Regions from separate parts of the Paenibacillus sp. FSL R7-0163 genome, predicted to be linked through region 2. Evidence: riboswitches for the same ligand, from Rfam matches in the RefSeq annotation. Region 2 holds a riboswitch; each other region holds the start of a gene.
What was found. Region 2 has a riboswitch for cobalamin ahead of NST45_RS22740 (DUF4430 domain-containing protein). Riboswitches for the same ligand answer to the same signal wherever they lie in the genome.

Region 1 (6,217 bases), 2.9 Mb from region 2:
CTCCAAGACCGATTCCTTTATCATAGGCTTGCTCCTCAAAGCTGATAATCAGCTCACCATGGCTACGTGAAGTCTCAATGGAGATTACATCAGCATCCATAGCCGATATTGAATCGATCATGTCATTAAATTCGCTGTAGCACATATGCGTATGAATTTGTGTCGTAGCCTTCACATGGTTCGTGGCAACACGGAACGACTTCACTGCCCAGTTCAGGTAATGCTCACGGTCTTCTGCCTTTAGCGGAAGTCCTTCACGAATAGCCGGCTCATCCACTTGAATCATTTCGATGCCTGCATCTTCCAACGCTTTTACTTCATGGCGAAGGGCAAGAGCAATTTGATTGGCTACCTCTTCCCGGCTGAGATCATCACGTACAAATGACCAATTGAGGATAGTAACAGGGCCCGTCAACATTCCTTTAACCGGAAGCTTCGTCAACGATTGTGCATAGACGCTTTCTTTAACAGTCATAGGCTGTATAAATGCAATATCCGCGTAGATCACCGGCGGCTTAACGCAACGGGAACCGTAGGATTGAACCCAGCCATTACTAGTAAACAAGTATCCATCCAGCTTTTCTCCGAAAAACTCCACCATATCTGTACGCTCGAACTCGCCGTGGACCAGAACATCCAGACCTAGCTTTTCTTGGAAGGTAATTGCATCCGCGATCTGCTCACGAACAAATCCATCATAACGCTCCTGATTCCAGACCCCTTTACGCCATTTCAATCTCGCCTGGCGCACTTCGACTGTCTGCGGAAAGCTACCAATTGTAGTGGTTGGCAGAAGTGGAAGCTGCCATTTCTCTTGCTGCACCTTTAAGCGCTCAGCAAAAGGCAGACTGCGTTGGTCTGGTAGAGCTGCAAGTGCAAGCACTTGCTCCGCCACATCCTTACGGCCACGCTCAGGTAGTGCGCGGAACGCTGCAATAGCTTCACGACTAGCGGCCAGCGCTGCTTGAGAAGCTTCTCCTTTATCTGCGACGGCTGCTCCGAGCAGACTAAGCTCTTTAAGCTTCTCATCGGCAAAGGCTAACGCATTCTTAACTGTCGCCTTCAGCTTCACTTCACCTTGAACGGTGACTGGGACATGCAGCAGACTGCAAGAAGGCTGAAGAATAAGACGATCAAGCGGTACATGAACGCTGAGCTTTTCTACCAGTTGCAGCTTGGCGTCTAAATCGGAACGCCAAATGTTCCGTCCATCAATAATTCCGGCACCCAGCCATTTGTCCTTCGGCCAGCCAAGACGTTCGATGGAAGCCAGATTCGTTCCACCATCGTGCACAAAGTCAAGACCCAAGCCTTGAACAGGCAGCTCTAGCAGTGCCTCCAGCGGCTCAGCAGCTTCAAAATACGTCTGTAAAATAATATTCAAGCCCGGCACGGAGCCGGCAATGTCTGTGTATATCGAGTTAAGCAGTGTTAATTCTTCTTTACTTATGCCTGTAACAATCGCTGGCTCATCGATTTGTACCCAGCTTACCCCTTCTTGCTTCAGTTCCTGTAGCAGTTGAACATAGACTGGAACAAAACGTGCAGCAATCTTGGCGATATCTGCCGCTGCGTAACCTTTGGACAGCTTAAGGAAGGTATACAGACCTAAAAGTACCGGTTTACCTTCAATCCCTGCCTGCGATTTAGCAAAACGATAAGCCGCTAGAGGTTTGTTTTCAGTCAGGCGTGGTGTTTGTGTGCCGATCTCTGGAACGATATAGTGATAGTTCGTATTGAACCATTTGGTCATCTCGCAGGCAGTAGCCTCAGCATTACCACGGGCCATTGCAAAATAAAGATCAAGCCCGATGTCGCCGCCATCATACGCATACCGTGGAGGTACGATTCCAAACATAACAGCCGCATCCAACACATGATCATAAAATGTAAAATCATTTACCGGAATAAGCTCAATTCCTGCTTCTTGCTGGGTCTTCAAATGCTGCAGCTGGATTGCTGCCATTTCGGAGCGGAATTGCTCCTCATTTATTTTCCCCTGCCAGAATGCCTCCAGTGCCTTTTTCCATTCGCGGTTCTTTCCGATTCTCGGATATCCAAGATTGCTTACTTTTACCTTATTCGTCATTTCGATACACTCCCTCTTCAATCTCTTATTTCAAACTCCAAAACTACTTGCTTTCCTATAAAAAAGAGCGCCCTTCCCTAAAAAAGTCAAAGGGAAAGACGCCCATGATATACCCATGGTTAACGTCTAACACCTCCCTATCTTCCGTAGGTGAAGCAGTGCTGTTGAAACAGGCAGGTCTCCTGGCTAGCGGCGTCAACATCTTGAGCAGTCTTCCCAGCAGTAGTAAATTGCCAGTGACCTCTGTTGCTCGAGATTCTTCCGTTACAGTGGCGGGACCGCATCGGCTTCGAACCGAATTTCCCTATTAAGCCTACCGAATTACTATTTTCCGGTCAGCACCTGTCTCCGATATCATTCATCATTTGAGTGTCTTAATCTGATGTCATCATACGTGAAAGCCCCAGCAATCTGCAATAGATTACTGGGGCTTCTGTTATATCGATTCCTTATAACGGACTTAGAAAAATACGAAATATACTACAGCAGCAAGAATTATACGGTATATAGCAAACGGTAAGAGCTTGATACGATTGATCAGTTTTAAGAAGAAACGCATCGATAACAGCGCAAATAGGAAGGCACTAATAAAGCCTGCAATAAAAAACGGCAGCGCGTCCATGGTGAAATATTGCCAGTTCTTCATCAGTGACAACAGACTGGCACCTGCCATGATGGGTACTGCCATAATAAACGTAAAATCAGCAGCGGCACGATGGCTCATCCCGAGGATTACGCCACCAGAAATCGTCGAGCCCGAGCGTGAAAATCCAGGCCATAACGAAAAACACTGTACAAGACCTACACCAAGTGCCTGTTTGTATGTAATCTGATCTACACTCTCAGTTCTGATCTTCTTCGGCCCAAACAGATCCGCAATAATCATTAATATAGCCCCGATCACTAGACCAATTAACACCGTTGAGGTAGAGAATAAATGCTCATCAATATAATCATTAAACAGAACACCTAACACACCTGCAGGCACTAACCCTACCAGAACCTGTGTCAGCTTGAGGTGCCCGCCCTGCTCTAACTGCGGTAGCTTCTCTGTTACAGGATCCAACTGCTTACGGCTGAAACGCCTTAAGCCCAACAGATCAATGAATCGATTTCTAAAAATCACAACAACCGCTAATATAGAACCCAGTTGAATAACTATTTTGAAGGTATTTGCCGTATATTGTCCAAATAACTCCTGTGATTTCAGCCACATATCATCAACAATAATCATATGACCCGTGGAGGATACTGGAGCAAATTCGGTTAAACCTTCAACAAGCCCCAAAATAATGGCTTTAATAATCGTTAATAGCTCCATGTGTTTCCCTCCTTTTTAATAGTCATTTCTATTATCAGTCCTCCACCCGCTTAGCCCTCAGTGTTCATTCTCCGGCTGCGTTTGCGGAAGTACAGAAACCCAAGAATAACTAATCCGCCAGCAATTAGTACATAGACCACATTGGAGTACACATCCATGTACATGGCAATGTCTTCCCAGGATTCGCCCAAAGCCGCGCCAATAAGCACAAGCAGCAAATTCCATCCCAATGTGCCAATCGTTGTGAAGATCATAAATACTCCAAATTTCATACCTGACATTCCCGCCGGAATCGAAATCAGACTGCGGACCAGAGGAACCATCCGACAAAACAATACAGTCCAATAGCCATATTTATCAAACCAGGCGTCAGCCTTGTGGATATCTTTTTTAGTGACGCGAATTAGGCCCCCCCAGCGTTCAACCAGTTTCTCTAACCGGCTCACATCCAATAATCGGCCAATATAATAGAGAATTACTGCACCCAGTAGTGATCCAGCAGTGGCAGCAATGATTACACCAGGGATCGTTAAGCTCGTCGTAGTGGTCATAAATCCTCCAAAGGGCAGGATCACTTCTGAAGGAATTGGTGGAAATATATTTTCAAAGGCCAGCATCAGAAAAATACCGAAGTAACCAAACTGCTCCATAAAATCTGTAATCCATGCTTGCATTCTTGTTACCCCCATTTCTCATATCAAGTTCTTCTTCAGGTTGCGTAAATAGCGGCTGCGAATAAAAAAGAAGTATAGTCCTTGAACAGCCAAATATCCGAGTAACACCGCGCCTGTCTCCGTTGCGATAGATAAGTAGAACAACCGTTGAAGCGCAATAAAGGCAAACACACTGTGTAAAATAGCTATTCCGACCGGCACAAAAAACAATAGAGCGAGCTGAATTGTGACTATTCGATTGAGTTCTTTATCCGTAAGCCCCATCTTGGACAAAGTGGAATATTGATTGCGATCATGATCAAGATCGGTATATAACCGGAAGTAAAGAAAGCTGCCTGCCGCGATAAAAAAGACAGTACCCACCAGCAATGAAGCAAAAAGCATTGTGTTATACAATGTTTTCTGAAGCTCAAACAGCGTGCCGCTGATCACAATCGCATACGGAGAATCACTTTCATAGGACTGTTTGCCTTTATGGGCAAGATCATCTGCGATACCTACCGTCTGTGGAAAATCCTCTACATAAAAACCTGTATAAAGATCCGTCTGCACGGGATCAATAGCGCTGTAGAGCTCATCACTGATCACGACACCACTAAAATCCCCGCCATCTCTACCATCCAGCTCCGGCAATAAATATTCAGCAATGGGGACTTGCGCGGTATAACCTATTTCTTTAATGGCAAGTCCTTGCTGCAAGGAATAGACCGCTTTTACTCTGCCTTCTGTTAAACTGCGATCCCGCTGTGAACCAATCATCACCAGACCTTCGTTGCCCACCAGAGCACGCTCAGCCGTTGTGAAACCTGCACGCTGCAGGGCGAGATTATAATCACTAAAAGCAATCAAGGGAAGGCGTAAAGTGCGATCGGGTCCAGTCTGAGCTTCGACCTCAGCATATTTAATCGGGATACTAAGCGCTTCATAAGGGAGTCCGTGCGTCTTGAGCTCTTCCTTAATTTCGTTCAGATGCTGATCAAAGGGTTCATCCGCCTGATTTCCTTTAGCTACATAACCCACTGCTGCAGGATAATCCAATTTCAGCTCTCTGGAAAGTGTATGTATCGATGCAAATACCCCTACTGAAGTGAAGGAGACTGCGGATACAATCGTCACCATAAAAAACATTCGGCCATTCTCTTTCCAGCGGTAGGACAAGCCCGATAAAGTGATGATATTCGTACGATGCCAATACAAGCGCCGAATGTCCTTAAGCAGCTTAACCACACAAATACTTAGCTGGGTATAAAAGAGATACGTCCCGATAACCGTAATTGCAACGACCGGAAACATGACTTTCTCTACGGAAGCAGCTTTTGCAGTAGCCGCCAAATAATAACCACTAATCAGCAATACAGCAGTAATAATAGATAATACAAAGGATACTTTGGGTTCTTCTTCTGCCTTACGCTCTCCCTGAAACAGACGCATCAGTGACTCATTGCCGATAAAAACAAAGGTGCAAAGCGATATCAGAAAAAACAATAACACGAAGCTGCAGATCGTAAGCACAAGTGCCTGCCATGGGAGATGAAAGGTTAACAGGGGAATTCCCAAAAAAGTGGATCCGATCATCAGAAATAATTTGCCCAGAAGTAACCCGAGAAGGGTACCCGTCAGGATGGCAGAGGTGCCGATCATCATATTTTCCAGAAAAACCATGGTGTTTAGCTGTCTCTTCGTCATTCCATGCATCAATAAAATTCCGAACTCCATCTTCCGCGACTGCAGGAAGGATCCAACGGATACGAGCACGAACAAAGAACAAAAGACATAAATAATTGCCTCTGCCACCATCATCGTATGAGCCGCCGTACTATAAATTAAGCTCTTTGAAATATCCGGATGGTAAATAAACAAAGCGCACACGAAAAAGATCATCACCGAAAAAGCACTGACGACAAAATAAGCGGCATATTTGCGTTTATTACGTGTTACATTCCTATAAGCGAATTGCCGAAAGGTCATGGCTGGTTCCCCCAAGCAGAGACAACATATCAATAATACTTTGGAAGAAAGCGCCTCTATTACTGCCTTTGTACATTTCACTATAGAAACGTCCGTCTTTAATAAAGATGACCCGGTTGCAAAAGCTTGCAGCCACTGCGTCATGCGTGACCATCAGCACCGTAG
Region 2 (6,217 bases):
TCAGCATCTTTAAGCAACGAATCACTAATTCCTTTAAGTAGGTTGATCATTTTTTCACGGGAATCGTTAAACTCGCCTGAAAATACTCGATAGGCCTCTTGATTATGATTACTATCAGCAATCTTTATAATGTTATCCCGCTGTGCACGATAATCTGGCAAAAAGGACTCATACTCTTTGATTTTACTTACAATAGCAGGATCATTATACTGAATCGCTTTCACCTTGTTCATAAGTTCATTATTATCCTGAACCTTCACTTGAATACTCTCAGAAAGTTCTTTGTTTTTGCTGGCATTTACGCTAATCAAACGCTCCAAAAGATAGGATTCAATAGCCCGATTATTCGTACGCATCTGCCCTACGTAAGAAACAGGCAATAAATTTTCATTATATGTCTCATTTGTTTTTTCGGCCATTCGGGTCATCGTGATGATGCCTATGCCACCTACAACATTCACCATGATTACAGCGAATACCAAAAGCAACCCTATTTTGTATTTCACTTTCAAATTTTTCATCTACACTCCGCCTTCACATTATCTTATGATCTATCTATTTTTATCGGTCGGAAGGGCTAAGAGTTTGATGATTTTTTAAATATTGTGTCGAATAAAAGTATATATTGTCATAAAACGACTTTTCTCCAAATATAAAAAGGGCGGGCACCCGATCCGTTAGTTACTCCGAATCCATGTACCCGCCTAATCAATCCTCTTCCTTATTCTCCAGAGGTATAGTACCAATATAAAGTATCACCGTTCTGCAAAATATAGCTGTCTGCACTTATGCTTGGATCAGCATCCCGGTTCGTTTTATACTTCCATCCGCTGCTTGGGCCTCCGTCAAATTCAGCCAACCCGTCAATAGACTTCACGTAGATGCTTCCAGCGTTGCCGGATGATACTACCTTAGTGCCTAATTGACTGACTAGTAAGCTATAAGCCGTTTCGCCCTCTTTTAGAGCTACTGTTGTACTGGCTAGGATGGTTCCCTTCCGGCTATCTCCAATTACTGAAAGGGTAGCGGTAGCTTTAGCTGGAGCAATAACAGACGATCCAACAGTCAGAGACTGAGTATAACGCGCTACGCTCGGTACGCTGTCTTTAACATAACCGGTAACAGTCATTGTATAGCTATTTGCCGGGAGACCCCCCTCAATAACAGCTACACCTTGTTCATTCGTGATTACCTTCTTATCACCAATCGAAACCTGCACACCTGCAGCTGGTGAGGTAACCGGATCAGAAGTGAAGCTGTCCTGATTCCACACCCACTTTTTCTGGGAAACCTTTACGGTAAAAACTTCATCAGCTTTTGGCTGCGTTGGGGAAAGCGCCACAGAATCTACAACCTGTGTATTTTCTCCTGCATAATAGACAAGCACACGATCGGATTCCTGTAGTTCGAACACATCCATACCCACACTTGGATATATCCACTCTCCGCCGCGTGATACCACGAAGCTCCACCATCCGTCGTAAGTACCTTGCGAAACTCCATGGATACCTGATACAAAGTTGCCATAAGACGATTTGGTGATATCTACTTTAAAATCATCGGTAGACCCTAGTTGTTGCAACGCTTCAAGGGCATTGGAGGCTTTCAAAGTCCCTTCACTAATCAACCCTTCCGGGCCTTCAACGGTTAGCGAAGCTGTTACATTCTTAGAAATCACTTTTAGAGCTTTTGTATATTTAGCAATCGTTGGGGCTTTGCCTTCACGGTAGCCAGTTACAGTCAGTTTATAGTCACCTGCGGGCACATTTCCTGAGAATACGGCCTCACCTTTAGCATTCGTCGTTACCGTGTGAACTCCAATTTGGACCTGAACACCCGCAGCTTTTGCAGTTACAGGAGAGGAAGTGTTCGTAGCAGCGTCCCATTTCCACGTCTTACTAGTTACAGTGACGGTAAAAGAATCGCCCTCTTTAAGATTTGCTTTGGAAAGCGTAACGGAATCCACAAGCTTAGTGTCATCTCCGGCATAATAAACCAGTACCTGATCTGAATCTTTAAGTACAAAATCACTCATACCTACATCGGGATTAATCCATTTTCCGTCACGCGATACAACATACATCCATCCGTCATAACCACCAAAGCTTCCAGCAACAATATTTCCGATGCCAGTCACATAATTGCCCGAAGGATTCGTGATCGGCAAGTTCGTTTGAAGCGCCAGCTTCTCTAACGCTCCAAGTGCGTTGCCAGCATAGGCGTACCCTTGTGCCAACGTGGCCTGTGGCCCCTCAATCGTTACAGGGGCGTAGATTAGTGAGCTCTGAATGGAGGACTTGGAAAAATCGTATAGCTTATTGTTGCTTCCTTTATACAGCAAATTATAGGCAACCAGCGCCTGAAGCCCTTGCTCTGTCGCCAGAACATTACTGCTTCCACCACGGCTATGGGTGAAGCTACCATCAGCTAGACGATAGCTGAGCAGGTTCTCCATTAGATCCACTTTGTTTTTGGTGTATTCTAATCCACTAGGATCAACTCCAAAGGATGTGAGTCCAAGGATTGCTTGTGCACTACTTTCAGCACTGTCACCGTAACCCCCATGGCTATCTTGAGCTGCGGATAACCAGGCTACGGCTTGTAGCCCTGCTAAGTAGGCTTCGGGATTATTTTTATGTGCCGCCAGAGCCGTCAAGGTTATCGCTGTCATATCAGGCTCACTTGTGCCTGAGGTTAGTGCAAAGCCCCCATCTGGATTTTGTTTGGAGAGAATCTCCGTAAGGAGCTTATCCGCCGTCCATTTCGCGTCACTTGGGATATTATATTTACCAGAATCCAGCGCAAGTAAAGCATATACCGGATTATTAAGCGTCTGTTCACTGAGCTTGCTGTTATTATAAATTTTCTCAATCAGATTATAGCCAGGAGTTGATCCATTACCAGCAAAGCTAGTAGGATCTGCACCAATCGCTCTCACTGCGAGCACGATTCGAGCATAATCGGTGACATTGGCAAAATTCCCAGCTGCCTCTTTTACTTTTTTCTCAAGCTCTGAATGGTAACTAGCTGGCAGCTTGTACCCTGCTTGCGCTAAGCCAATGGCTTGCCAATCTGATTGTACGCCACCTTTCAAGAGATATTCTGCAGCCGCATAAGTCGCATCCGCAACATTAATCCACTCCGCAGCAGTTGCCTCCAGACCGGCGCCAGCGCTCGCTTCTGCAAATATTTGTCCTGCCGGAGCAAGAGATGTTCCTAGAATTGAAATGACCATGAATAAGGCCAGCCCAAGTGCTACAAACTTGGAAGACATGATTTTCTTCATTGTTTAACCTCTTTCTGTATAAGAATGGGTACTGCTGGGAATAAGACGCATAACATAAAGACCGCCCCTTTGGAGGGCGGTCAGGGAAGATTACAAATCGAGGCTGCGGCGCTTGCTTCCTGCCGATAGTCCATCTGTATATGTTCCACATTCTTACCCCACGAAGAATAGAAACGCTCACAAAAAAGGCAGGTCTCCTGGCTAATGCTTCATCGCTGTTCTTCACCTTCCCACCCTACCTTCAGGGCAGTGGCTTATAGAAGAAAAACTCCGCACATACAGTGGCGGGACCGCGCCGGACTCATGCACCGGACTTCCCTTTTAAGCAGACGACTAGATTGATAGAGTCTGCACCTTTTCCAGTATGTAGTATCTTATTTTGACATCCATAATCATATCTATTAATACATAGCATGTCTATAGAAAAGCTTAGTATGGGCAGCAAAAAAATGAACAGCAATACACCACCTGCCGGTAGGTGTTGCTGTTCAGAAAGCTTGTTATTCGGCTGTTCCTTCCGGACTTGCAGTTGGGGAAGGTTCAGCACTTGAATCAGAAGCTGGTGGAATATTAGGGTCGGGATCTACGATCAATGTAAATCTTCCGGCTTTAATCATACTTTTCTCTAGAATTGTCGCTCCAGGCTCCAATGTAACCTCAACCTGATAGGAAGGTTGTTCCCCTTCAGTCACAGCTGTTGCGGAAGGCAACCCAGTGCTGTCCTCAGTATCAGAGGAAGGCGTAGGAGACGGAGAAGCATCAGCTACAGCGTTAGTAGCGTCTGCACCTTCTGCTGTTCCTCCAGTAGTGCCAGCGGCATCTGACTCGTCGTCAGCGGCGTTTCCCTCATCCGTCCCATCCGTTGACGGCACTGGACAAGTCCCATTCGTAGCAGCGACCTTAAAGCTTTTATCTATCTCTGTAGACGAAGACATTAAACTAATCTCAGTCGGTTGAAACTGCACACAGTCATCTGCACTTGCGAAGGTGAACACCAATATGCTGCTCCCCTTATCTCCTTCGACGCTCTGATCCTTCAAGTATACTGAAGCCGGAGGCAGCACATTGCCTGCACTCTGAACAGGGGTCGGCTCAGGGCTTGTCCCCGGCAGAGCCGTCTTCGTATCATCCGGACGCAACATACTGAATACGATAATTGCAATAATCACCAGAATACCCGTAATGGAGCCGGAGATTAAGAGTCGAAATCGGCTGCGGCTGATCCAGCGCGCCAGCGGGGAAGCCAGTTGGGAGCGGGCTTCATTGTACACATTTTGCAGAGCAGGCCGAGCTGCCGCGACATAGTTCTTTCGGAATTCCCGATTCTTGAACGCTTCACGATCACTGCTCAGGAAATACTTCAGAATCGCCTTACGGTAACCCGGTTGCAGCTTTTTATTCGAAACCGTAAATAAAGGATTGCCTTGCGACCAAGCAAAAAACCGATAGATGATTTCTTTGTCGGAACCGGCTTTACGCTTTAACAGCTCCAGAAGCGCATCGTAATCCAGCGGACCCCCTTCACGCTGAGTTGTATAGTAGAAGGCTAGCGGAAGCCGTTCAAAGGGTTCCAGAACACGCGCCTCTTTTAGCAAACGACGACCCAGTAGCTGCACATCGTCTAGTTCCTGCGGAGACAATCCTGCAAAAATCTCCTCATTCGGCTTTTCTTCACCAAACCAGCGGTAAGCTGCACGCAGCGCATTCTCTTTCTGCTTGCTAATCCTATCCAGTGGCGGCTGCCAATCGACAACATTACCATAACGTAAAAAAACTACCTCCAGAAGCTCCTCCTGCGTCATATCGGAAAGCGATAAGCGATTCAGTAAGAATCTATCTGCTGAAGCAGCAAGATCCTGCATTAGGGAGAGTGCCTTAGGAGCAACTCCTGTTCCTTTGCGGCGATCTTTTTCTGCCTTATCTACAATTTCATGAATTTCCGCTACAGAAGCCACCGGATCATGTTCCAGCTGGAGCTTTTCAAGCAAATAATCCTTCACAGCATTTTGAGCAAAAGACTGCTCTAACGCCACTGGCAGGAACCGCCCCCAATGGAGTACAAAGCTCAGTATATCCGCAGATCTGGACGCCGCAGCTAGTCTTGATTCCATATAAGGCTCAAGTAGCTGCTTACGGAAATATGTTTCAGACATCACGCGCTGGAAGTAGGCTGCACTTAACTCATCATTACTCTCAATGATCCCGTAAGCGGCACTCAAGATATCCTTGCGGCCCGCTTCCACACTATGAAGCATCCCATTGATGAAATAATCCACGATTCTGACCCTGTAATTGTGATCCTTAAGTACAAAATACTCCTTAAAACATTCCATAATCGCCGGATCTGGCACATTCCTTTGCCGAATCAGATCAAATTCCCGGTCGAACCGTTCTAAGAAAATATCGTTCAAGCGGATTCTAGAATGAATTGCACCGTCTGGTTTAAGGTAAGAGAGCAAACCACTTAGCACCGCACTCTTATTCTCCGTATATAAATGCTCGTTCCCTTGCTCAATCTCATAAAATATAGCCAGCTCATTATAGAAAGCAAGGGATAGCTTATGCTCAGGACTCTCTCCACGCAGAATCTGATCGGCGAAGCTTACAAAGTCGTTAATATCTCCTGGATTCAGCAGTAACAGCTTCCACACCAAATCAGCATAAGGCTGGCGGGACTCACCAAAATCGACATTTCCCATCCGTCTGGAAGCCAAATCGAAGGTATAATCCTTCTCAATACTGCGATCACCGGGACGCAGCGAACCTTTTTCCACAAAGCTAAGATGTATATATTTACGGCTTTTCGGTTCATTCGCATACGTAATCACGCCTAATCTACGGCGGAATTCATACGGCAGCACGCTATACAGAATTTCTGTAAGCTCCACCGCCCGCGCGGACAACTCCGTGATAGGTACGTTTAGAGCCACG
Region 3 (6,217 bases), 160 kb from region 2:
GTGATATAAGCCTTCGGATTCACCTGACCATTGTTACCTTGGATATACCCTTTTACTGTAGCTGTTTCAATCGCTGAATAGGCCCAGGAAGAGATCTTATCAGCATCTGTATACAGTTGTTTAATATCATTCGTATTCTGGGTAGGATCCTTAGGAGTCACTGTTGGAGATGGACTCACATTTGGATCACCACTGCCTTCCGGATTAGCTCCCCCACCAGGAGCCGGAGTAGCACCAGGCTTAGGCGTTGGGGTTGGGCTCATCGTTGGTATCGGTGCATTTAGATCCACACCCAAATTCGTAGTATAACGCCACTGAATTCTGTCCCCGGCACTTAGGTCATATGAAGATGCACCATAATTAGGATATTTCCCATTCACATTATACATCCATCCACTGCCGCTGCCATGGTCAAATTCCCCATCACCAGCTATGGATTCAACATACACACTTCCAAAGTCACTGTTCCAGGAATCTCTATAGTCGATACCGCGGCTATCCAGCACTCTTTTTAGTACAGACCACACTGTGTCACCAGATTGTAGCTCTACCTGTACAGATGGAACAACATATCCCTTATTAATCGTAAGCTTATCCACGGACAGGATTACATATGGTTTCGATGGAGTGGTTCCGCCACCATTGTTGCTGCCATTTCCTTCACCATTTCCACTACCATTACCTTCGCCATTACCGTTACCACCGTCGCCGCCAGGTGTTTGTACTGCACTGGAAGCATAAGCAATGTAGTCAGTGAAGTGATTGGTTTTTACAATTAAATCATTTCCACTATCATAGGCATACTCAGACTTACCGCTTGCAAAACCTAAGTCATCACTTGCAAATTTTTGAATGGCATGAGGAGTGCCATTTTGAATATAAGCTGCATCTTTTCCTGTAAGGTCCTTAAAGGTTAACGTAATAAATTGACTGAATTCTACTCTTGCACTACCACCCATGGAAAATGTTTGAAGAATGTTATCAAGCTTCTTGTCCCCGGGAATAATCTGATTCACACTATCTTTTAGTGCAGATTCTCCACCGGTTAAAGCTGAAATCAGTTCAATTGCAGAGGCATCCCCACTTGTAACTTTTGCACCCTTAGGAATGACTACAGATACGTTACCTTTTATGGCCTCTATCTGAGGAAGGTCGCTGTTACTTGGTAAATTGACACTAACCTTCGATTGATTTCCCTCCGGAATAGCTACTGTGATTTCTTTGTTGCTATCTCCAGTGCTGATCGGAACGATATAATCATTAGCGTCATTTGGGATTTCAACTTTCGGGTTCTCCCCAGAAGGTAACGGAAATTCTTTCGGACCCTCTGGTTGCCCAGGCCCAGGTTCTTCTGGTTGTTCCACTTTCACATCATTCATATCAAAGAGACGGTTGCTATGATTGATCAGACGATCATAAGACACAAGTGCATACGTACCTTGGTCCGTTGCCATATTGTCCACTTTGCCTGTGAGGATATGCTTAAATCCACCCTCAGGTGCAGCAAAGCTAAGCAGTGCATCAATAAGCGAATTTCCACTTTTAACAAATCTAGCGTCCGTGTGCGGATCTACGCCCACACCAGTTAAGGCTACAATTACCTGTGAGATACTTTCGCTGCTAGTGCTTCCCCAGCTTGTAAATCCGCCTTGATTGTTTTGGTTATCGGACAGCCATTGGATGGCCCGATCCACGGCGGCTTTTACATCATCTCGGGTTGCGTAATAAGGTGCAAGAGCTTGCATCGCCATCGCAGTCATATCGACATCTGCTTTGGTTACGCCTAATGCCCAGCCACCAGCTTCTGCTGTACCTTTTTTAACCTCTTTATCTAAAATATACTGAACTAGTTTTTCTCTTGTGGTCTGTTCTGTAACTCCATCAACTACAGGGATCTCATAGTTATGGCTATCTAGCGCAATCAGAGCAAAAATCGGACCATTATTGCCTTGCTTTTGGATATATTGATAATCAGCCAGTGCTTTTCTCAGATCATATCCCGCAACATTTGTGATATCTTTTCCGATAGAGGTAAGTCCTAATATTGCTCTGGAATTCTCTGTGCTTTTATTGGCGTCGAGTTTTCCATCCTCTTTAATGATCGATGCTATTTTCGTTGCTACATTGTTGTAATAAAGATCGTAATAACCGTTAGGTACTGTATAGTTCGCCCGTGCTAAAGATAGAATCGACCATTCTCCACTACCTGTACCAAACGACGGATTCTTTACAGTGTTTAGAATATAGGCAAGGCTTTTATTTAATTGTTGTTTGGCTACAACAGTAGTAGGTTGTTCTAATTGCACATCATTCATATCAAAGAGACGGCTGCTATGATTGATCAGACGATCATAGGACACAAGTGCATACGTACCTTGGTCCGTTGCCATATTGTCTACTTTGCCTGTGAGGATATGCTTAAATCCACCCTCAGGTGCAGCAAAGCTAAGTAATGCATCAATAAGCGAATTTCCACTTTTAACAAATCTAGCGTCCGTGTGCGGATCTACGCCTACACCAGTTAAGGCTACAATTACCTGCGAGATACTTTCGCTGCTAGTGCTTCCCCAGCTTGTAAATCCGCCTTGATTGTTTTGGTTATCGGACAGCCATTGGATGGCCCGATCCACGGCAGCTTTTACATCATCACGGGTTGCATAATAAGGTGCAAGAGCTTGCATCGCCATCGCAGTCATATCGACATCGGCTTTGGTTACGCCTAATGCCCAGCCACCAGCTTCTTCTGTACCTTTTTTAACCTCTTTATCTAAAATGTACTGAACTAGTTTTTCTCTTGTGGTCTGTTCTGTAACTCCATCAACTACTGGGATCTCATAGTTATGGCTATCTAGCGCAATCAGAGCAAAAATCGGACCATTATTGCCTTGCTTTTGGATATATTGATAATCAGCGAGTGCTTTTCTCAGATCATATCCCGCAACATTTGTGATATCTTTTCCGATAGAGGTAAGCCCAAGAATCGCTCTGGAATTCTCTGTGCTTTTATTGGCGTCGAGTTTTCCATCCTCTTTAATGATCGATGCTATTTTCGTTGCTACATTGTTGTAATAAAGATCGTAATAACCGTTAGGTACTGTATAGTTCGCCCGTGCCAGAGAAAGGATCGACCATTCTCCACTACCTGTTCCAAACGACGGATTCTTTACAGTGTTTAGAATATAGGCAAGGCTTTTATCTAACTGTTGTTTGACGGCAACTGTAGTTTCCAGTTTGTAAGTAACTTGATAAGTTACATTTGTTTTGTTTCCAGCTCCGTCAAGAGCCGTTACAGTAATTGCATTACTGCCTGAATTCAGAGAAGCTTTGTACTCCCCATTCGCAGGTGATAAAGTAACACCATTCAGCTTCACTTCTGGAATGATGTCACTATATACATTGTCTGTGACAGCTACTTTGAAGCTTATTTCTTTATTAGATACTTCCTGTTTATCTTGTATGCCACTTACAGTAATAACAGGGGGTTCTATATCTAATGCATGGTTAAGCCCTACAAGCGCATGATCTACACTTATTTGAGAGCTTGCCATATTTTCGAGCACGGAATAGGCTTGATAAACTGCCGATTGTACTACTGGTCTGTCCAAAATAGTTTCTTTATTAGGGTCACTGTTAATCTCGGCGATTTCCGCAGTTAAAGCATCCTTATTGGCAAGTTGAACTGGGATTTCTCCCCAGCCACCAAGATCAGAACCATAGCCATAAGTGGTGAACTGAGTTCGAATGATATCACCGTCTTGAGGCTTATAATCGGTCATCCCAAACGGAGGAAACACATTATTTACTGCATACATCCAACCCGACATGGAAGTATAGTCAAACTGACTTAACCACTCTGGGTCTGCTTTAGTGCCGACTGTATTCCCATCAGCTGAAATCATATCTAAAGTATATTGTGGAATATTGACTTCGCTTCTGCCACTATCTTTAACTTCTGATAAATAAAAACCACTATCTATATTTCCTAAATATCTATAATTCCCATCTCCTAGCGCACGTGTTATTAAAGATGCGCCATTATCGCCTTCATAAATCGGAACTTTAATAGGTTCCTTAACATACCCTTGGCCTAAGGTGAATTTCTCTACGGATACAGATACATACCCTTTAAGGGTAGAGCTTGCTCCATCTGCTTGAGCCGGGATTACACTTGTAGAGAATGTCGTAATAAATACAGCTACAATAAGTAACCACGCTAAAAACTTATTTTTCTTCATTTTTCCATAACCCTTCCCTTCATACCTATGATAAAAAACAGAATAAACTTTTCTTATAACCACAAAAAAACCACTCAACATAAACGTCAAGAGGTTAAGATAGTGAACCACAATAATAGATGGCCAACACTATTCAAGCACCTCTCTATCGATCGTAGAGTTTGATGGTGTAACAGAAAAAGGCAGATATTCTGGCTCAAGTATCATCACCCTTGCTGCCTTCCCAGTTTCCCAGTGGCATTTTGCAAGGACTCCTCTTTCACAGCGGCGGGACCGCGCGGGATTCACACCCGCTTTCCATTTAACCAATCTATGATTGTACTTCCGCAACTATCATAGTTGGCACCTATTTCTAATTTTAAATTTTCATGCTTCATCATATCTAATATATATGCTTTTGTCATGTTATATTTCTTTTTTGTATAACGGGCAGCTAGAGATAATCCTATTGAATAACCAATTTCTACGAGTAGGGATATTTAAATAATTTCTTTATCCAACTGTGGGGAAAATTAATTTAAATCACTAATTCTTATATGAATTTGCCACAAATTAGTAAGGTACTCGCTGAGTGAATTCTATGTTAGGGTATATTCAGAAAGCGTTTACAAAAATAACATTGGAGGTGTTCGTGTTCATCTAACCACCAAGTACAGCGTCAAAGCCAGGTCCAAGCATCCTAAATTTATCTCACAAAGGAGAATTCAATGACTACGCGAATCCAGAAATCCTTCTTATCATTGACACTTGTCACCGCTCTTCTGCTCTCTCTGTTCTCATCCATGGCTGCAGCTGCAACTAAGGATGAGCAACAAGCTAAGGCAGCGCCAAAGAGTAAGATCCAATCCTATGTAGACGAAATGCAGCCCGGATGGAACCTCGGTAATACTTTAGATGCTACAGGTGAGGACGAAACCTCCTGGGGCAATCCTCGTGTGACCCAAGAACTTATTAAAAAGATCGCCGCTCAAGGCTATAAAAGTATTCGGATTCCTGTGACCTGGGATACTCACATGGGTGCGGCACCAGACTATACCCTAGAAAAAGCCTACCTCGACCGTGTGGAAGAAGTTGTCGGCTGGGCACTGGACGCCAAGCTTTATGTCATGATTAATGTCCATCATGATTCCTGGCTATGGGTAAGCCATATGGAAGAAAAACACGATGAAACGCTGGCGCGTTATAATGCAGCCTGGACTCAAATTGCCGATCGCTTTAAGGACAAATCCGATAAGCTGATGTTCGAGAGCATAAATGAACCTCGGTTCACCGATGGTGGAAGCACAGACGAAGCAAAAATGGAGCAAATGCTTACTGAACTCAATAACTCCTTCTATCAGATCGTGCGGAAATCCGGTGGGAAAAACGACCTCCGCCCACTTGTATTGCCTTCATTAGAGTCTTCACCTACACAAACAAGAATGGATCATCTCTATAAGACGATTACGGCTCTAAACGATCCGAATATTATTGCGACCGTTCACTTCTATGGCTTCTGGCCTTTTAGTGTGAACATTGCCGGCTACACCACATTTGAAAAAGATACAAAAAACGATATCACTCAAACTTTTGATAACGTTTACAATACATTTGTAGCTAAAGGCATCCCTGTCATCGTCGGCGAATTTGGTTTATTAGGTTTCGATAAAGACACGGGTGTGATTGAACAGGGCGAGAAGCTTAAATTCTTCGAGTATCTGACTTATTATTTGAAAGAAAAGAAAATGACTTCCATGCTCTGGGATAACGGGCAGCATTTCAACCGTAAAACTTATAAGTGGTCTGATCCTGAACTCCACAATGTATTAATGTCTGGTCTGAAGGAGCGTTCCTCCAGCACCGAAAGCGATTTGGTCTACCTAAAAAAAGGTGCACAAATCAAAGATACCAAGGTTAAGCTAAACCTGAACGGCAATAAGCTAACCACCATTAGTGCCAACGGAAAATATCTGACCAAAGGTAAAGATTACACATTAAATGGT
Region 4 (6,217 bases), 490 kb from region 2:
CTTAATTTTCAAATTACTACATATACAAAATGGAGGTGTGTATAAAGATGAAAATACTCAGTCTATTGCTTGTAGCATTGTCTTCCATTGGAGTAGTTGCCACATTCGGGTTTTCAACATTCAGCTTAATCACAGGAATTATAGGAGGGCTTATTGCAGCATTTGCAATTTCAGGCTACTTGCAGTCTGTCAGACGTGATTACCCCAATGAGAGCTATGAGAATAAACAAGTTAAGTATCAATCGAACTATAATACTTGGTAAGCAAAAGCCCCACCTTAAACTGGTGGGGTTTTTCATATTCCCAAACACTTGTAAAATCACTTTGTGATATTAATGGTAGAAGAAACAAACGAGGGATAATGGCTAGCTGTAGAAGTGCTTTCACCGAAAATTCATTCCTTAGTTCATAGACTACTTGAGCTTTGTCTTGTTTGGTGATTTCCCCTTGTTTTGAACCTCTAGTTTAATCTGTGCAGGATATGATGTATAGCCCTTTTTAAAAGCTTCTTTCCCATGATGTTCATATTGATTAATCCAATTACTGTATGACAATTAAATAGAAGAGAGCCGCTAAAACAAACCGGTATAGAGCAAACCACTCCAATCGAAGTCGCTTAATCAGTTTGATGAACGTCACTACTGCAATCATTGCCACAAGAAAGGATGTCGCAAAGCCAATTAACATTAGAAGTAAATCGTCAGAACTCAGCAAATCACGACTATCGTACAAATCCAACAAGCTTGCACCAAACATAACTGGCACAGAAATAAGGAATGTAAAATCTGCGGCGGCTTTTTGGCTAGTGCCAAGCAACAGGCCACCTGAAATTGTCGAACCTGATCTCGAAAATCCCGGCCATAACGCCAAGCATTGGAACAGACCAATTCCGAAAGCCTGTTTATAATTAATCCCATCGATAGTATCAGCGGTTTCAGTCCGCCTATTTCGCGCTGCAATGATCATCAACACGCCACCAACAACTAGACCGATCAAAACAGGGGTTGGGCCAAATAATTGGCTTTTTATTGTGTCCTTGAAGAGAAGATATAGGATTAATGCTGGTAACATAGCCAAAATCATATGAATGACATTTAATCCTTTGCTTTTGGAAAAATCCATTCTAATCATATTAACCCCAATTTCCAAATACCTTTTCCAATAAAGAATTAGAACTGCCATCACTGCACCCAACTGAATAACAATTTTAAAAGTTATTGCAGCATCTCCCTCAAAGCTAAGCAAATCGCCTGCTAAAATAAGGTGTCCAGTAGATGATACTGGTAAAAATTCAGTTAAGCCCTCTATTATGCCAAGTATTATTGCTTTAATTACGTCAGTCATCAGTGGATTGTCCCCTTTCGGAAATAAAATCATTTAATTTCCAGTATAAGGGAGACACGTAAACTTCCCCATCGATTAACCTAACAATATTCAATTCAGAATGACATAATTGTCACATTGCTCATTATTTCAGTCTTAAGGGGGCTTTGGTTTGCAAAACACAAAATATTAAGTATAATGTTACTGTCGAAACGCTAAGGCGTCTGTACAGGATGGCTACCTGGCACTGATGATGGCAGGCCAAGCGCTTTATAAAGTTTTCTTTATGTGTATTTATACTTTAGGAGCGTGGTTATCTATGAAAATTAATATTACCGCACATTTTAACATTGATATTACTTTATCTCTTCATCTGTTAGCCGTAGCCAGTCTTGCTTATGAACTCAGTTCACTGACGAGCTCGTGAAATTCGAGCGAAAAGTATCTGTACTAAGACACCTTGTGGTGTCTTTTTTATTTTTATAGTAATTACCATCTAACCGATCTGCCCCCGCAAGAAAAAAGCAGCTTATGCTGCTCCTCCTCCACCATCCTTCATTCTGATTGCTGTCAGCTTGCGACACGCCTTCCATCTGCTCGACAGTGACCACTAGTCATACCGTTTTCATTAGCGATTTCGCCATGTCTTATCTTTTAGAAGAATGGTAGAAGTCAGGGGATTCAATGAAAAATGACGCGGTCCCGAACCCTCGGAAATCCGCGCCACATATGGTTTTTTGGGATGCTGGTGAAGGGAATTGAACCCCCGGCCTACGCATTACGAGTGCGTTGCTCTACCCCTGAGCTACACCAGCTTAAAGCTGATTTTTCTGTCAAACAAAAAATATTATACAACTTTCAGCCAGAAACGCAAGCCTATTTCTCCCTGTTTTCCGCCCTCCTAAACTGCTAATCCACCTGTAGCTTACGCTCCACAGACTCTAACTTTCCACGGCTAGTGGAGGGTTTATCGCGGCGGTCGTCTATTTTAAGTGAGGTAGAGACACGTTCTGCACCTGCGGCAAAAGGAGACTCATGCAAAGCTTCTACCGCGGCAAAAATGCGTTGCAGAGGCCCTTCGATGATCGTCCCCATGGACGTAAGTTCATATGTAATCCCTTCTACTGTCTTCAGCACCCGCTGCATATCCGCAACATAGCTGCTAAGACTGGTACTGCCTGTTCCAATTGGAATAACTGTAACTTCAGCAATAGGCATGAGAATACCTCCTCGAAATTTTATAGTACCTATCTTCTTCCATTGTAACAATTCCACCGCTCTGTCACAAACTAAGCAAGATTATCCTCCCTTATCTCTTCTATTTCTTCTGATTACTCCAAAATATGACTTTGGGCTAAGAGTATTTTCTCATGCGCAAATTCTAGGGTCATCTGCACTATATTTATGGACTCTTTGTGGCATCTTTTCGGACAATTTATGAATCATTTCGCATCTCCCTGTGGATCAATTGTGGATTACTTATGGACAGCCTGTGGATCATTTGTGGAGTACCTTTAAAGAACCCGCTCCCCGCGCGGGTTTTCTAAAAAACTGTTTACAAACACAACATCTTGGGTTATTTTTATCTAACGACAACAAAATATAGTGGAGACAGGCGCTTTGATCCTTAACCGGATTTAGAGCTTAATAGGGAAGCGCGGTGAGAATCCGCTGCGGTCCCGCCACTGTAACCGGATGGCCTTCTTAAGCTTCTGGGAAGCTTGAGAATCCACATCTCCCGGCAGATGCCACTGAGGGTTAGGAACACCCTTGGGAAGGCGCCGAGAGATCCCACGGAAGCCAGGAGACCTACCTGTTTCGACGACACCAACTATTGATGCCTGCGAGGAACAGGGATGGTGTCCGCATGCGGTCATCTACGTAGAGACCTCTGCAAATATCCGTGTGGATATTTACATAACGCATCGGGCATTTTCTGCCATCCTCGGGTAGGGGATGCTTTTTTTATGTAATCAGAACAAATATACGACTGCTTATGGCAGTCCAACTTCCTATGGATATATGGATTTGATGATAGATGTTTTTCTTTTATACTGAGAGGAGAGCTGTACAATGACGTTGTTGGAGAGACAATTTAATGGAGTAGAAAATGCACGGGAAGTTCTTTTAGAAGAGCTCATTGATTTAGGCCGGGATATTATCGACAGTCGGGATATGGACCTATTGCGCGAGAATGCCAATTTGAATGGAGAGAGTTTCTCCGGTAAAATGAGCAAGTTCGGCAGTGAATATTCAAAATGGTACGCCCGCAATTTTACGATGCCGCCGCAGCTAGTGCAGGCTATTGATGATAATGTCGTCTATGTGCATGATCTGGATCAATACGCGATTGGAACGACGAACTGTATTTTTATCCCGTTTGATAAACTTCTCCGTGAAGGTTTCAATACCGGCAACGGCAGCGTTCGTCCTCCGAACTCAATAATGACTGCTATGTCTCTGGTAGCGATTATTTTCCAATCCCAGCAAAATGCTCAATATGGTGGTGTATCCGCCAATAAACTCGACTATGATCTGGCACCTTATGTAACCAAATCCTTCGCCAAGCTGTTCCGCAAGGGTCTGGATTATTTTGAAGAAGGACAAGCTGATGAATCTTTGGGCGAGATTACGATGAGCCGGACCGATCTGGCGGAGTTATATCCAAGAGCGTTCCGTTTTGCACTAAAGGAAACCGAAATCGAAACCCTGCAAGCGGCTGAAAGTATGGTACATAATCTGAATACCATGTCCAGCCGATCCGGTGGACAAATACCGTTTACCAGCATCAACTACGGTACTTGTACTTCACCAGAAGGTCAGCTTGTGATCAGTTCTCTGCTAACAGCAACTATGAACGGACTTGGCAGCGGAGAAACACCAGTGTTCCCGATTCAAATCTTCAAATGCAAGCAAGGAATCAATCAACAACAAGGCGATCCTAACTATGAACTGTTCCTAAAAGCGGCTGAATGTTCTGCGCGCAGACTATATCCAAACTTCGCTAATCTGGACGCTCCGCTCAACTTGCAGTATTATGATCCAAGTGATCCTGATACGGAGTTCGCTACAATGGGCTGCCGAACCCGAGTGCTCGGTGACCGTTTTGGTCGTAATCATTGCTCTGGAAAGGGCAACCTTTCCTTTAATACACTGAATCTGGTTCGGCTAGGTCTGGCACACGGCACAGTAACAGGCAGACGTACCATCGCAGACGAAGCTGGCTTCTATGAAGATCTAAATCATTATATGGATATTGCGCTGGAAGGACTTCTTCATCGGTTCCACATTCAAACCGCACAAAAAGCTAAAGCTTCCGATTTCATGATGCGAGAAGGCGTCTGGGAAGGCGGCGAGCATCTTGCACCTGATGACACTGTAGGCGATCTGCTAAAGCATGGCAGTCTGTCTCTTGGCTTCATCGGTATGGCGGAATGTATGAAAGCTATGTACGGCAAACACCATGGCGAGGATATGGAAGTTCATGCCAAGGCGCTGGCTATTGTGCGTCATATGCGGGACTATTGCGATCGGAAAAGTGAGGAACTGGATCTCAACATCACTCTGTTCGCAACTCCAGCAGAAGGTTTGTCCGGTAAATTCACAAAAGTTGACCGCAAGGTACTGGGTTCCATTCCGGGCGTAACCGACCGTGAATATTATACGAACTCTTTTCACATCCCTGTATACTTCGATCTGGGTGCTGCTCAGAAGATCAGCTTGGAAGCTCCTTTCCATGAATATTGCAATGCCGGGGCTATTTCTTATGTCGAATTAAACGGCAATGCCCGCAACAACCCATCGGCTTTTATCAAAATCATTAAATATGCGCTCGAACAACAGGTCAGCTATTTCAGCATTAACCATCCGATTGACCGCTGCTCCAGCTGTGGATACGAAGGCGTAATTGGGACAAACTGTCCTTCCTGCAACGCACATGAGAATGACGTGCACATCCGCCGTTTGCGCAGAGTTACAGGTTATTTAACCGGCGACTATCAGACCCGCTTTAATGCCGCCAAACAAGCTGAAGTACGGGATCGCGTTAAGCATCTATGAATATTTGCGGTTACTATCCGGAGTCGATTAACGAGGGAGAGGGCATGCGGGCCGTCCTCTTTCTCAGCGGCTGCCGCCATCGTTGCCCGGGATGTTTTAATCCCGAGACATGGAACTTTAAATATGGAGAAGTCTTCACCTTAGAACGACAACATGAAATTATTGCAGAAATCGCCGCTAACCCTTTGCTGGATGGTCTGACACTGGCAGGCGGCGATCCTTTTTTCTCAGCAGAAGAGTTGCTGGGGTTCATTCATGAGCTTCGCGCTGTACTGCCAGGCTTCTCAATCTGGATTTACAGTGGTTATACGTACGAAGAACTTACAGCCCTTCCCGGTACGCCGGAATGGGATCTACTTAAGCAGTGTCAGGTGTTAATAGATGGAAAATTTGTAGAAGAACTGAAAGATACTACGCTTCTCTACCGGGGAAGCTCCAACCAACGCATTATCGACATTCCGGCCAGCATGAACGGCTCGGAGGTCTTTCTGTGGCAGCCTGCTGCGCTATAATATATCAATTTTTGATATTGAAAATTAATTTGAAATAAGAAGGGATGAACTAACCATGCCGCAATTCGTAGTAAAACCGGATAATCGCCAACTGGCTTTTGATGAGAACCGTCTTTCCGTCTACGCTGACCGTATTCTGGAAGGTCTCGATCAACTAAATAAAGAAACTTTGCTGCGTGGAGTGAATTCCAAACTGCGTCGTGACTCGGTAAGCGGAGAAGAAATCAGCAACGCCTTCACCATGAGCGCTCTAGAGCTTGTAACAAAAGAAGAGCCTACCTGGAAGTTCGCAGCTGCCCGCGCCCTTCTGACAACCCTTTATA

Region 1: it holds a riboswitch for cobalamin, as region 2 does, so the genes downstream of both, metE (5-methyltetrahydropteroyltriglutamate--homocysteine S-methyltransferase) here and NST45_RS22740 (DUF4430 domain-containing protein) in region 2, are expected to answer to the same signal.
Region 3: it holds a riboswitch for cobalamin, as region 2 does, so the genes downstream of both, NST45_RS23395 (S-layer homology domain-containing protein) here and NST45_RS22740 (DUF4430 domain-containing protein) in region 2, are expected to answer to the same signal.
Region 4: it holds a riboswitch for cobalamin, as region 2 does, so the genes downstream of both, NST45_RS24805 (anaerobic ribonucleoside triphosphate reductase) here and NST45_RS22740 (DUF4430 domain-containing protein) in region 2, are expected to answer to the same signal.

Annotation. Positions count from the first base shown of each region.
Region 1 covers NZ_CP150224.1:1,233,530-1,239,746, reverse strand. Annotated here, with positions in the region: gene metE (5-methyltetrahydropteroyltriglutamate--homocysteine S-methyltransferase) at 1-2,089, opposite strand, end outside; cobalamin riboswitch at 2,244-2,450, opposite strand; gene NST45_RS05290 (undecaprenyl-diphosphate phosphatase) at 2,550-3,410, opposite strand; gene NST45_RS05285 (DedA family protein) at 3,461-4,084, opposite strand; gene NST45_RS05280 (FtsX-like permease family protein) at 4,103-6,052, opposite strand; gene NST45_RS05275 (ABC transporter ATP-binding protein) at 6,027-6,217, opposite strand, start outside.
Region 2 covers NZ_CP150224.1:5,153,896-5,160,112, forward strand. Annotated here, with positions in the region: gene NST45_RS22735 (methyl-accepting chemotaxis protein) at 1-521, opposite strand, end outside; gene NST45_RS22740 (DUF4430 domain-containing protein) at 722-3,286, opposite strand; cobalamin riboswitch at 3,456-3,659, opposite strand; gene NST45_RS22745 (glycosyltransferase) at 3,787-6,217, opposite strand, start outside.
Region 3 covers NZ_CP150224.1:5,318,145-5,324,361, forward strand. Annotated here, with positions in the region: gene NST45_RS23395 (S-layer homology domain-containing protein) at 1-4,235, opposite strand, end outside; cobalamin riboswitch at 4,399-4,600, opposite strand; gene NST45_RS23400 (cellulase family glycosylhydrolase) at 4,943-6,217, shown strand, end outside.
Region 4 covers NZ_CP150224.1:5,641,862-5,648,078, forward strand. Annotated here, with positions in the region: gene NST45_RS24785 (hypothetical protein) at 48-263, shown strand; gene NST45_RS24790 (undecaprenyl-diphosphate phosphatase) at 541-1,344, opposite strand; tRNA gene NST45_RS24795 (tRNA-Thr) at 2,067-2,138, opposite strand; gene NST45_RS24800 (MTH1187 family thiamine-binding protein) at 2,233-2,541, opposite strand; cobalamin riboswitch at 2,920-3,155, shown strand; gene NST45_RS24805 (anaerobic ribonucleoside triphosphate reductase) at 3,397-5,382, shown strand; gene nrdG (anaerobic ribonucleoside-triphosphate reductase activating protein) at 5,379-5,894, shown strand; gene NST45_RS24815 (ribonucleoside-diphosphate reductase subunit alpha) at 5,950-6,217, shown strand, end outside.